Linked DNA regions of Blastopirellula marina. The main gene of each other region encodes a partner of the protein of the gene in region 2 in a complex. Links are inferred from orthologs where the notes say so. Each region holds a gene or a part of one and is shown on either strand. Other genes may lie near its edges.

Evidence for each region. The genes of interacting proteins can lie anywhere in the genome.
Region 1: the proteins of C5Y96_RS04930 (region 2) and secY are in contact, whole or in part, in a crystal structure (PDB 3DIN), measured with the Thermotoga maritima proteins. The link is inferred for Blastopirellula marina from one-to-one orthologs. Residues at the interface, in WP_004082002.1 of Thermotoga maritima: Glu261, Ala262, Arg263, Lys300, Ala301, Arg302, Thr303, Ile304, Ile305, Leu323, Tyr324, Asp325, Pro326, Val329, Ser330, Tyr333, Ile336, Lys340, Phe345, Val349, Glu363, Phe364, Tyr374, Ser375, Gly376, Gly377, Glu393, Ile395, Thr482, Ser483; in WP_004081795.1 of Thermotoga maritima: Glu108, Gly109, Glu110, Glu111, Ala236, Glu237, Arg238, Arg239, Ile240, Thr241, Ile242, Gln243, Tyr244, Ala245, Arg246, Arg247, Val248, Thr249, Gly250, Arg251, Arg252, Val253, Tyr254, Gly256, Ala257, Ser258, Thr259, Tyr260, Leu261, Pro262.

The regions. Positions count from the first base shown.
Region 1 is NZ_PUIA01000026.1:14,658-20,252, forward strand. Bases 286-3,152 are described here. They hold secY (preprotein translocase subunit SecY), read right to left. Parts: upstream 2,479-3,152; coding sequence 1,093-2,478; downstream 286-1,092. Other genes in these bases: map (type I methionyl aminopeptidase), read right to left, coding at 286-384; C5Y96_RS08210 (adenylate kinase), read right to left, coding at 381-965; rplO (50S ribosomal protein L15), read right to left, coding at 2,725-3,152. Also shown: more of map, read right to left, coding at 1-285; more of rplO, read right to left, coding at 3,153-3,222; rpsE (30S ribosomal protein S5), read right to left, coding at 3,222-3,704; rplR (50S ribosomal protein L18), read right to left, coding at 3,783-4,148; rplF (50S ribosomal protein L6), read right to left, coding at 4,223-4,768; rpsH (30S ribosomal protein S8), read right to left, coding at 4,845-5,243; C5Y96_RS08245 (type Z 30S ribosomal protein S14), read right to left, coding at 5,257-5,442; rplE (50S ribosomal protein L5), read right to left, coding at 5,515-5,595. UniProt on the Escherichia coli protein: The central subunit of the protein translocation channel SecYEG. Consists of two halves formed by TMs 1-5 and 6-10.
Region 2 is NZ_PUIA01000016.1:755,458-763,054, forward strand. The notes cover bases 711-4,977. They hold C5Y96_RS04930 (preprotein translocase subunit SecA), read right to left. Parts: upstream 4,619-4,977; coding sequence 911-4,618; downstream 711-910. Other genes in these bases: C5Y96_RS04925 (3-deoxy-D-manno-octulosonic acid transferase), read right to left, coding at 711-838. In the rest of the region: more of C5Y96_RS04925, read right to left, coding at 1-710; C5Y96_RS04935 (MBL fold metallo-hydrolase), read left to right, coding at 5,156-5,896; C5Y96_RS04940 (GNAT family N-acetyltransferase), read right to left, coding at 5,906-6,328; mddA (methanethiol S-methyltransferase), read right to left, coding at 6,407-7,171; C5Y96_RS04950 (TetR/AcrR family transcriptional regulator), read left to right, coding at 7,347-7,597. UniProt on the Escherichia coli protein: Required for protein export, interacts with the SecYEG preprotein conducting channel.

The sequences.
Region 1 (5,595 bases), on a different replicon or contig from region 2:
TACTTCCATCAGCTTCTTCGCTTCATCGCTGATCTCGCCGACAGCATAGGTCCAGGCCGAATCGCCGCACCAACCACCGATTTTGGCACCGGTATCGACGCTGACGATGTCGCCTTCTTTGAGGATTCGCTTGCCAGGAATGCCGTGCACCACTTCGTCGTTCACAGAAACGCACGTGGCAGCAGGAAAGGGAACCTTACCCGGAACCCCTTTGAACAGCGGAATGGCCCCCGCTTCGGCGAACAGGTCGTCTACCGCCTTGTCGAGTTCAGCCGTGGTAACCCCTGGCCTGACCAGCTCGGCCACTTTTTGGTGGGCTTGCCGAACGAGCTGCCCGGCAACGTGCATTTTCTCGATCTCGCGTTTGGAGCGGAGCGTGATCATGCGTTTCTCTTTCGGTCCACTTCTTCCAGAATGGTTTTGATGCGGTCGAAGACTTCGTCGATCGAGCCGATCCCGTCGATACGGTGCAAAACCTGCTGCTCTTCGTAATAGGCGATCAGCGGCGAGGTCATATCGTCGTAGACCTTCATACGGTTACGAATTGTCTCTTCGTTGTCGTCGCCGCGGTCTTCTTTCTGAGCGCGAGCCATCAGCCGGCTTAAGAGTTCGTCCTGATCGACCGTGAGGTTCAATACGGCATCAACCGCTTCGTCATCGACTGCCAAGCCCAGATCAAGCGATGCGGCTTGTGGCAAGGTTCGGGGGAAGCCATCGAGCAAATAGCCGTTGCGACAATCGGGCTGAGCCAGACGCTGACGCACGAGTTGGACGACGATTTCGTCCGCGGCCAGACGGCCACCCTCCATTTGCGCAGCGACCTTCAGGCCGAGCTCTGTCTTGTTACGGATCGCTTCCCGCAGCATTTCCCCCGTCGAGATATGGGGAATGTTCAGAAATTCGACCAGCTTTTGGGACTGCGTCCCTTTGCCGACACCAGGAGGTCCGAGAAAGATAATCCGCATGGCCAAACCGCAGTCCAGCTTGGGCGTAAACGACGTGGGACATCATCGACACCGAAGTCACAAAATCGAAGCCGCCTTTCCCATGGGGTAATGGAAAGGCGGGACGTGCCATCCTGGCGAGAAAGGGTTAGCCCTCGATGAGCCCCTTGTAGTTACGCATCACCAAGTGACTGTCGATCTTTTGGACCAGGTCGAATGCCACACTCACAGCGATGAGCAAACCAGTACCACCGTAGAAACTTGCCACCTGAGGCGAGACACCCAGTTCCGCGGAAACGAGCGTCGGAATGATCGCCACCAAGGCAAGGAAGCCTGCACCCACGTACGTGATGCGAACCATCACCTTTTCCAAGTATTCTTCCGTGCGCCGACCTGGACGATAGCCGGGAATGAACGAACCGAAGTTCTTCAGGTTCTCCGAGACGTCCTTCGGATTGAAGGTGATCGCCGTCCAGAAGTAGCAGAAGAAGTAGATCAACGCGATGTAGCAAGCGATGTACAGGAAGCTTTGTCCGCGAGCGAAAACGTCAGCCAGGTTGGCCAGCGTTGCTGATTCGGTCCATCCGGCAAGAGCCTGGAAGATGAACTGTGGGAATAACAGCAAGCTGCTCGCGAAAATGATCGGCATCACACCGGCTTGATTGATTCGCAGTGGAAGGAACTGGCGGGTACCCCCATAAACGCGACGACCGCGAACATGCTTGGCACTCTGCATTGGGATCTTGCGTTGTCCCTGCATGATAAAGACCACACCAGTGATCACAGCCACAAACAGGATCGCTAACACCACAATGGTTTCAATACCAAACTCCCCTCGCGTGAAGTTGGTCAGCTCAGGCTTGGTATTGTAAAGCAGGTCCAGCAGCGCCCCTGGCATTGCCGCGAGAATACCAGCCATAATCAAAAGGCTGATACCGTTGCCGATGCCGAACTCGTCGATCTGCTCGCCGAGCCACATCAAAAAGACGGTCCCGCAGGTCATGATCGCCACAGCGACGATCGCCCAGCCCCAATAGAGGCTTTTATCGATATTGCCTGGTTCTGCGGATGTCCAGAACGCCTGGTTGACGATACTATCACCCCCTTCACCCACGGCCGTCATCGACGCCAGGTAGAAGTAACTCTGGATGACGCACAAAGCCACCGTCGCATAACGGGTGTACTCGTTGATTTTCTTGCGTCCCGTTTCCCCTTCCTTCTGCAGCTCTTCCAGCGGCTTCCAGACGGTACCGAGGAGTTGGAAGATAATCGACGCCGAAATATACGGCATGATACCCAGACCAAAGATAGTGATCTGGCTCAACGCACTGGCACTGAAAACGGAGACTTGCTGCAGCAAGCCAGCAACCCCTTCGTTTCCTTGCGAAGCGAACATCTCTTGCAGCTTGAGCTGGTCGATCATCGGCAGAGGGATTTGCGAGCCGACACGAAAGACGGCCAACAAGCCGATCGTCAAAAGAATCTTCGTCCGTAGTTCGGGGATGGTGAAGAGGACGCGTACTTTTTCCAACATGACAATCTAACCCGATTTGGCTAGTTCGAATGAATGCCTGTCAGCAGGCATAGCAATGAACGATGGTTTGCAGGGATGTGCGGATGAGTAAATTTACACCAAACCGCGTGTCTCAGACTAGACCACCCGAATGAGTCCTATCCGTAAATTCGAGCGTATTTCCGCATTCTTGCGGTTCGCTAATCACTGCTTGCGCAAAAAACATGCCCACGTAACAACGTGGGCATGTCGTGTTTTGGCTTTTAACTAGGCCTTAGCACCTTTGGCGGCTTCCTTCTTTTCAGCCACCGTGGTGATGCGGACGACCGTGTTGCAGGTACCGCCAGCCTTTTCGATCTTTTCCTTTGCCGAGGCGCTGAAGCGATGAGCTTCGACCGTCAGCTTCTTGGAAAGTTCACCGTCGCCGAGAATCTTAACTTCATCGAAACGACGCTTGCACAGGCCCTTTTCACGGAGCGTTTCCATGGTGACCGTATCACCATCGTTGAACAGCTCGTTCAGGTCCTTGATGTTGACAGCAGCAACCGTCAGTGCCCAGCGGTTGTTGAAACCACGCTTAGGCACGTGACGAACGATCGGGGTTTGACCACCCTGGAAAGTCGGACGATTCGACCAACCAGCACGGCTACGAGCACCCTTGTGACCGCGTTGCGAAGTCTTGCCCCAACCGCTACCGGAACCACGTCCGATACGTTGGCGACGCTTGTTCTTTTGAACGCCTTGGTTGATATCGTGCAAACTCATTAGACAGCAACTCCTCGCAGGCGTTGAATTTCTTCCTTGGTTCGCAGTTGTTCCAGTGCGTTCAGGGTGGCTTTCACCAGAACGACTGGGTTCGTCGAACCAAAGCTCTTGGTCAAAACGTCGTGGATCCCTGCAGCTTCGCAGACGGCACGAACCGAAGCACCAGCGATGATACCGGTACCAGGGTGAGCTGGAAGCATAACCACGCGGCCGGCACCAAAAGTACCGATCACCTTGTGCGGGATCGAGCCTTCAACGATCGGCACTTCCAGCATCTTGCGTTCAGCTTGCTTGACGGCCTTCTGAACGCTCGGTGGGACTTCGTTGGCTTTGCCATAGCCCCAACCGACCTTGCTCTTGCCGTCACCAATGACGACCATTGCCGCGAAGCTGAAACGACGACCACCCTTGACCACGGCGGCACAACGCTTGATCTTCACGACCTTTTCGACGAATCCGCCTTTGCCAGAATCTTTCGCCACGGTATTGGCTCTCCCGTTTGGATGTTACCGATCTGAGGACCGGGTTTTCCCAACGCTTTGAAATGACTTAGTTATCTACTAGAAGTCCAATCCACCTTCGCGAGCGGCCGATGCCAGTGCGGCAACACGTCCGTTATAGCGAAAGTGACCACGATCGAAGCAAACCTGCTTCAGCCCGGCAGCCAATGCCTTTTCGGCGATGGCCTTGCCGATCTTCGCGGCGGCTTCACAGTTGCCAGCAGTAGCATCCGCACGCAGATCTTTGTCGCGGGAAGAAGCCGACACCAAGGTGCGACCTGCTTCGTCATCGATGATCTGGCAATAGATGTTGTTATTGCTGCGGTAAATGGTCAGACGCGGACGTTCTGCGTTGCCACGAACCTTTCGACGGACGTGATTGCTCCGACGCTTCCGCTGCTTGGCAATGAATTTTTGCTTGTTCACGACTCAACTAGCCTCGTGGGTGCCGCGGTAACAGCCGCGACACGATGACTTCAATTAACGTGGTTATTTACCGATTACTTACCAGCGGCCTTACCAGGCTTCAGCTTAACGCGTTCGCCTTGGTAGCGGACACCCTTGCCCTTATAAGGCTCAGGCTTACGGCTGGCACGCACTTCGGCAGCAAACTGACCGACGCGTTGCTTGTCGATACCCTTGATCAGAATGTGGGTCTGGTCTGGGCAAGTGACGGTGAGATCCTTGGGGATCTTCTTATGAACTTCATTGGCGAAACCGACGCGAAGCTGCAGGATGTCGCCGGCGATAGCCGCCAAGTAACCAACGCCTACAACTTCCAATCGCTTTTCGTAACCCTTGTCCACACCTTCGACCATGTTGGAGATTAGGGCCCGGGTCAGGCCGTGCATGGCCTTACCGGTTCGGGTATCTTCCTTTCGCGAGACAACCACTTCCTTTTCGTCTTCACTCAGTTCGATGGTGATGACAGGATTGGCAGTGTACGAAAGCTTGCCGAGGGGGCCTTCGATGTTGACGGTTTGACCGTCGATCGAAACCTTGACCTTTTCAGGCAGGGCAACTGGTTTTCTACCTAGTCGGGACATTTTCTTAACCTATCTTAGGCAATGGGTCTCTGCGAAGGAGACTGTCCTGGTGGATGAATGGATTACGAGCTGGTAACTACCAGACTTCGCACAATACTTCGCCGCCGATCTTCTTCTGGCGAGCTTCACGATCGCTGATCACACCACTGGAGGTGCTGATCACGGTGATACCCATGCCATTGAGGATTGGACGCAAATCGGTCGACTTGGAATAAATTCGACGACCAGGCTTGCTGATACGCTTGATGTGCTGAATCACGCGTTCCCCGCTGGGGCCGTACTTCAGTTCCAAGCGAATCTGCTTCACCGGATGGTCCTCGGTTTCTACCCAGTCCCAGATGTAGCCTTCACGCTTCAACACGTCGGCCAAACCGCGTTTGACTTTGGACGTGGGCATTTCAACGTGTGGGTGCTCGACGCGAACCGCATTGCGAATACGGGTCAACATGTCGGCGATAGGGTCGGTCATCATAATACTTCGGGTCCCCTTACCAACTCGCCTTGCGTAAACCTGGAATCAGCCCTCGATCCGCCAAGTTGCGAATACAAATACGGCAGACACCAAACTTTCGGTACACGGCACGTGGTCGACCGCACATAGTGCAGCGACGTTCACGCCGAGACGAAAACTTCGGCTCGCGATTGGCCTTGGCGATTTTTGACTTGCTTGCCACGAGGATTTCCTACCTGGAAAACGAATCGACTGAGTAAACGTTCTTTATACGGTCCGGTCTAAGCACTACGACTTAGGCGGTCTTCTTCTTTTTAGGATCTTCCCGCTGGAACGGCATGCCCAACAGAGCAAGCAGTTCGCGAGCTTCGTCATC
Region 2 (7,597 bases):
CATCGAAGCGATGCGGATGACGCGGCACGAGCAAGAGCTTCAGCCCAGGAATCTGCTGCTGAGCGGCTTGGAAGGCTTCGAGAATGATTGGCTCTTCACCATTTTGCGTGCTACCGGCGAGCCAGACGATCTCCTCATCGTTCAGGCCAGCCAGTTCGCGGAAGGCTTGCGTTTGCGAGTTCTGACGATCTGGCGTGATGCCGTCGAACTTGATCGAACCGGTCACTTGAACTTTGCTGGGATCGGCTCCCAGGTCGGTGAAGCGGCGTGCGTACGAATCGTCCTGCGCTCCGATCCAGTCTAGCTGCTGTAGCAGAGGGCCCACCAGGAAGCGAATGCGACTGTACCCGCGATGGCTCTTCTCGCTCAAGCGACCATTGACCACGGCGATCTTGGCATCGTGGCGATCGGCGAAACGAATCAGGTTCGGCCACAGTTCCAGTTCGGCCAGCAATACGGCATCAGGCTGGATGTTCCGATAGGCCCGGTCAACGGCCCACGAGAAATCGAGCGGGGCGTAGCTGACTGTGTGCTGGGCGTACTTGGTCTTTGCCAGTTCGTGGCCAGCCTTGGTGGTGGTGGTGATGTGAAAGGTAATGCCAGGGTAGATCTGCTGAAGCTCGCCGATCAGGGGAGCCAGGAGATTCACTTCCCCCACGCTCACGGCGTGCAGCCAGAGATGCTGCGATGTCCCTTCAGGGCGGCAGGCAACGTGCCCCAGGAACTTTTCGGCGAAACCTTCGCGGTACTTGCCCTTGGTCACGGCAGCCCACAGCAGGTACGGACTGGCAACGATAACCAGCGCCAGGTAGACGAAATTGAGTAGCCAAGTGAGCATGGGATCCATCCCGGTGTGGCGACTTGTCGGCAGCTTCCCTCGCGGTTTGCGACACGAGGGAAGGCTACGTGACTAGTTCGCTTGTTCCTGCTTCATGCAGCAGGATTTGTACTTCTTGCCGCTGCCGCAAGGGCACGGATCGTTGCGGCGGATCTTTTCGCCGACATTACGAATCGGTGCGGTGACCTCGGTGTCTCCCTGCGAGTTGTTGATGGCTTCTTCCTGCTGACGAGCCATGTCGGTCATGCTGGAAGCGGAGTCGTGTCGAGCTTCCGATTCCTTCCAGGTGGAACTGACGAACTCTTCGTTCAGATTTTCGATCTTGTAAACCAGATCGGTCACGCGTTCGCCGACGCTGCGCCACATCTGTTCAAAGATACGCATCCCTTCCCGCTTGAATTCGACCTTGGAGTCGACCTGGGCATACCCCACAAAGCTGACGGCACTGCGAAGATGATCCATCGCCAGGAGGTGGTCTTTCCAGGCGTTATCGATCAGTTCCAGCAAGACGCTGCGTTCCATGCGGGTCATTTCCGGGCGGTAACGCTCGTAGACTTCGCGGATCAGTCGTGCTTCCAACTGGGCCTTGTCGAACTGTTCCAGTTCGGCCTCGGGGATCTCGGCCTCGATGTATTGCTGGATCCACGCGTTGAGCGATCCCATCTGGCCATTGCCGCCGCTGATGACCGAAAGGGTTTGGGTTTCCTGGTTGTCCTCGTAAAGCTGCTCGACCTTGTCGTGGACGGCTTTCATCTTTTCGAGGGCAATCTTCTTGTGCTTCTCGCTCAGCGGAATAAGCATCTGTTGGATTTCTTCCCGCTGCTTGCTCTTGTATTGCTCGGGATCTAATGGCGTTTCAAAGCGGTTGGCTGCCCATTCCAGAAGGCCGTCGCGGTTCAAGCGAGCATGCCCGCCGCTCTTGTCGCTGAAGCGATAGAGTCCGGTCAGCACGGGGTACTCGGCTTCCTTCTGGTCGTAGACGGCGATCGCCTTTTCATTGACTTGTTCGATCACGGCCTTGGCCGGCTTGTCTTGCAGCTTCTCGACGTCGACGTTGAAGCCGAACTTGTATTTGCACCAATGGTTCAGCGTGTTAAGGCCGAAGTCTTTGTCGAGGAACTTCTCGCCTTCGCTGAGGTCGACCTTTTCGATCGCTTCGCGAGCCTTAGTGATCAGGAACTCATCGACCTGATCGCGACCGACCTTGCGCAGGTCACGGTCGTTCAGGTTCAGCTTCCACAAGCTGTTTGCGAAGCGGGCCATCGCGCCCCAGTTCCATTCGCTTTCATCTTCGCTGTCAGGCAGGTTCTCGTCGATCGAAGCCATGATGTTCGATGCGGCGGCTCGTTCGGCCATGTCTTTGGCGTACGTTTCTGCTGCGGCGAAATCCAGGCCACGCAGGTCGCGCGTGTTTAGCTCGCACGACAGTTCACTGCCGGCCCACTTGGCGAAGGTTTCGATGCCGAAGTCCTTCTCGAGGAACATGCGAACGTGGTAGTCGATCTGCTCGCGGACCATATCCATGATCAGATCGCGGCTGTCGCCACCTTCCAGGATCTGCTGGCGGAAGCCGTACACGCGTTTACGCTGCTCGTCCATCACTTCGTCGTATTCGAGCAGGTTCTTACGAGCCTCGAAGTTTTGTTCTTCACGCTTCTTCTGGGCACCTTCGATACGACGCATGATCATCTTGCTTTCGATCGCGTCGCCTGGCTGCGGCCGCATCGCGGCTGGCATCCGGTTAATGAAGTTGGCTGCCCAGTCGCCGAAGTAGATTCGCATCAGGTCATCTTGCAGCGAGAGGAAGAACCGCGAGCTACCTGGGTCGCCTTGACGACCACAACGACCACGCAACTGAAGGTCGATACGACGCGACTCGTGCCGCTCGGTACCGATCACGTGCAGGCCGCCCAGTTCCTTGACCTTCTTGCCCATCGCTTTCATCTGTTCGCGCTGCTCGATCTCGTTGACCAGCTGGTCCCATTCGTCTTGCGGGACATCCAAACGCGTGGCGTACTTGTGCTGCAGCTGCGCCCAGGCCATCGTTTCGGGGTTGCCCCCCATGATGATGTCGGTACCGCGACCGGCCATGTTAGTGGCGATGGTGACGGCTCCGATGCGGCCTGCCTGGGCCACAATGTCCGCTTCGCGCTTGTGCTGCTTGGCGTTCAACAGGTCGTGCTTGATGCCGCGTTTGTCGAGCAGTCGCGAAAGGCGTTCGCTCTTCTCGATACTGACCGTACCGACCAGCACGGGTCGACCTTTGTACTGGATGGCCTTGATCTTGCCGCGTTCGATCTTGGTGGGCTGCTTCTGCCCCTTGGGGTGGATTTCGATCGAGTCCTCGTTCTCTTTGAGGATGTCGCCCCACATTTCGTCGCCGTTTTTGAAGGTAACGACGTCCCATTTGACGGTGCGTTCGATCTCGTCGGCGACCGCTTCGTATTTTTCGTTTTCGGTCATGAAGATCACGTCGGTGTACGTGATACGCTGCATGGCCCGGTTGGTGGGAATGGCGATCACGTCCAGCTTGTAGATCTTCCAGAGTTCGCCTGCTTCGGTCATGGCCGTACCGGTCATACCCGAAAGCTTGTCGAACAGCTTAAAGAAGTTCTGCAGAGTGACGGTGGCCAAGGTCTGAGTCTCTTCCTTGATCTTGACCCCTTCCTTCGCTTCGACGGCCTGGTGCATGCCGTCGCTCCACTGGCGGCCTTCCATCTTACGGCCGGTGTGAACATCGATGATCACGATCTTGCCGTCTTCCACCACGTAGTCGACATCCAACTGGTACAGGTAATGGGCACGCAGCGCGTTATCGATCAGGTGCGGCCATTCCATGTTGCCCGAGGTATAGAAGCTTTCGACGCCTGCCAGGCGTTCTGCTTCGCGCACACCATCTTCGGTCAGGTTGGTGGTGCGGTCTTTTTCGTTGACGACGAAGTGAATGTCCTTCTTCAGCGTGCGAGCGATCTTGTCGGCGTCGCCGTACTTCTCTTTGCTCATGTTGGCCGGGCCGCTGATGATGAGCGGGGTCCGGGCTTCGTCGATCAGAATGTTGTCGACTTCGTCGATGATCGCGTAGTGCAAACGCCCTTGCGATTGCTGGTATTCCTTCGGGAAGCGACTGTCGCCGCGCGCGGCGGGACGCATGTTGTCACGCAGGTAGTCGAAGCCGAACTCGTTGTTGGTACCGTAGGTGATGTCGCAGCTGTACGCCTGTTGTCGATCGCGGACCGACATGTCATTCTGGATCGCGTTTACGGTCAGGCCGAGCCCGCGATAGAGCGGTGCCATCCATTCCATGTCGCGGCGAGCGAGGTAGTCGTTCACCGTGATCACGTACACCCCTTTGCCTTCCAGGGCATTGAGGTAGGCCGGCAGCGTGGCCACAAGCGTTTTACCTTCACCGGTAACCATTTCGGCCACGTTACCGCGATGCAGAACGATACCACCGATCAGCTGGACATCGTAATGCCGCATGCCGAGATAGCGTTTGCCTGCTTCACGGCCGACGGCGAAGGCCTCGACCAATATGTCATCCAGCGTTTCGCCGGAGGCAAGTCGTTGCTTGAAGATGCGGGTCTGGTCGCGAAGTTCTTCGTCAGAGAACGCTTCGTACTTCGATTCCAGCTCGTTGATTGCGTCAACGGTGCTTTGCAGCTTCTTGATATATCGGGCGTTGGACGAACCGAACATCGACGTGATCAGTCGTTCAAAGCCGCCTAAAAGACCGCCAAAAAAGAGGCCGATCTTTTCCCAAATCTGTTCCAGTTTCTCCATCGCTGAATATCACCTGGGGGTGGGGGCGTATCGAAAGCACTAGTTGCGGCGAAACAAGACCTTATTTGTAGACACCGCCACAACTTAAGCGTGCGCGCAAACCCTTCCCATATCGTAGATTATAGGGATTGCTCAAAGGGGTCAACCGCGCTTGAGCACGCACCGATCGTCGGCTCCGCTATCATGGTATTCGATCCCACGACCGTTTCCCTTGCCCAGCTAGCGTAGATTCCGTGAAGATTCTCGCAATGACCAGGCCTGCACGCTGGATGGGACAAGATTGCGTAGCTTCTAAGTTTACGCCGTTGCCGTACATCCTCTGGTTAGAAGCATAACGAGGCGAACAGGTTACGCCCAAGTTGCCGGGTTCGGGCCTGCGGGGTTGCATCGACTGCCCCCATTTGCGATTCTCAGACCAGGAAAAAGAGACCAGAAAGAGGAAGAATGAGCCAGCCCCCCCAGTCTGCACCACCCAAGAAGAATATCGTCACGCGAGACATTCGCGGGCGGCTTCTCTTTTTGGGGACAGGTACCTCGATGGGGGTGCCAGTGGTGGGGTGCGGCTGCGATGTCTGTCAAAGCACCAATCCTAAGAACAAGCGAACCCGGTGTAGTGTTATCTTCGGCCTGCCCGAGGGGAACCTGCTGATCGACACGCCGCCAGACCTGCGAACGCAACTGCTGGCCAATGGGATCGGCATCATTCATGCGGTCGCGTTCACGCACAGCCACGCCGATCACCTGTTCGGGCTGGATGACATCCGCCTCTTTCAGTTCTATATCGGTCACGCGGTTCCGATTTACTGCGAGGCGAACGTCGACGCCAAGATCCGCCGGGTATACGACTATGCGTTCAGCACCGAGGTACAAACGCACGTCGGCTCGCGGCCTGCTCTCGACATGCGTCAGATTGGGCTCGACCCGTTCGAGGTGCTGGGAGCGAAGGTCACACCGATCCGCCTGCAGCACGGCCCCCGCTTTGAAGTGCTGGGCTTCCGTGTCGGCAACGTCGCTTACTGCACCGATGTGAATCACATTCCCGACGAAAGCTGGGCCAGGCTCCAGGGGTTAGACGTGCTGGTTTTGGATGCCCTAAGGCCAGAACCCCACCCGACTCACTTCTCGATCGAAGAGGCCGTCGAGGTCGCCCAGAAGGTTGGTGCCAAGCAGACGTACTTCACACACATTGCCTGTAAGATGGAGCACGAACGAACCAACGCCTGGCTGCCCGATGGAATGGAACTGGCGTACGACGGGCTGGAGTTGCCGCTGACGTAGGTGCGCTTGTCACTCCCGTGGAATAATCCAGCAAGAGTCATGCTTCTCCATCCCGATGTGCGGATAGTAGCTGACCGCTTTGGGTGCCGCCAACAGTAACAGGACCGTGTGTTTCCCAGCGGCCAGGTGCGTGCGGGCAATCAGTTCGCGGCCGATCCCTTGTTTCTGAAACGCTTGGTCAACGGCCAGGTCGGCCAGGTACGTTGCGTGGGCGAAGTCGCTCATGCTGCGGGCAATGCCTACTAAGCGCCCTTCACTACGAGCCGTGCAAAGAATATCCGCGTTGCGGACCATCTTGGTCAGCTTCTCGCGGTCGTCGACCGGACGACGCTCGGCCAGTTCCGAGCGAACTAAGACTTCCAGGTATTCATCGACAGAAAGATTTGGCTCGACTTGGTACTCGATCATCGGCGTCTTGATTAGGGTGCTCAAAAATAAAACCGCTGGCAAGGACACGCGTGCTTGCCAGCGGTTCATCATAATCTTTCGCAGAGCAACCTCCCAACAGGGTTACGTTGTGACCGATTCGGTAGGTGGTGCCGATGTCCGATCAGCGAACTTGGGAACGAACATCCCCACGGTGCGTTGATATTCCCGGTACTGCTCTCCGTAGATGTTGACCAGGTCTCGTTCTTCTACGATCGCTGCCAGGCCCATGTAAACGGTCATGCCGATGGCGAACAACAGGTGCCCAGCGGTCATCGTTGGGGTAACCCAGAACGCAGCCGCCCAGGCAACGTACAGTGGGTGACGAACCAACGCATATAACAGCGGCGTGCGGAATGGCAGCGGGTGGTATTCCTTGTCTTGGAGGTGCAGCCATGCCTGACGTAGACCGAACAGGTCGAAGTGATTGATCATCAGGCTCACCGCCGGCACCATCAGAAACCCGATCACGTACAAAGCCCACAGCGTCATCCGCAGGGCCGGCTGTTGGATGTCCCAGATCACCACGTCGATCCCTTGCCAGCAGAGCAGAACGATCGCCAGGACGATGTTCGAGGCCCAAATGTACGTGGCTCGCTCGATTGGCACTGGGACAATTTTTGTCCAGGCCTGCTTAAACGCTGGCCGCGCCATGATCGAATGCTGGGCAGCGAAGAGCAAAACGAGCCCAATATTGATAGCGATCGCCGCCCCCAATGGCAGACTGGTAGGTGTATCAACGGTCACTGGAACGAAGGCTCCGGCCAGGAACGCGATGAAATAGGTGACAACGGCCAGGAAGCCCAGGTAGGCCGCCACAGCGTACAGGAAGGATAAAGCTCGGAGCATGATAGGGGGCCTTTCTCAGTGACCTAGGGGGTGTTGTGCTTCTACGAATGGTGCTCGTTGGGCACCGTTACAACATTATCGTGTTCAGTCCCCAAGAGTTGCGTTTACTTGTGGTACACTCTGGGTTGACTTGTGGTACACCTAACAAGTCGGGGAAGCACTTTCGGGGGACAATATGGTCAAAGTACCTACGCGCGAGCGATTGATCGAAGCGGCCAGCAGTCGGTTCTACCGCGATGGATTTCGTAACGTCGGGATCGATCAGATTCTTACCGATGTCGGAATCAGTAAGACCGCATTCTATAAGCACTTCGAGTCGAAGGACGACCTGCTTCTGGCCGCCTTGGATGGCAAGGGAGACTGGCTGACCGGGATATGCAAACAGGTGATCTGGGAGCGGGGCGGAGGGACGCCGGAAGGGCAGTT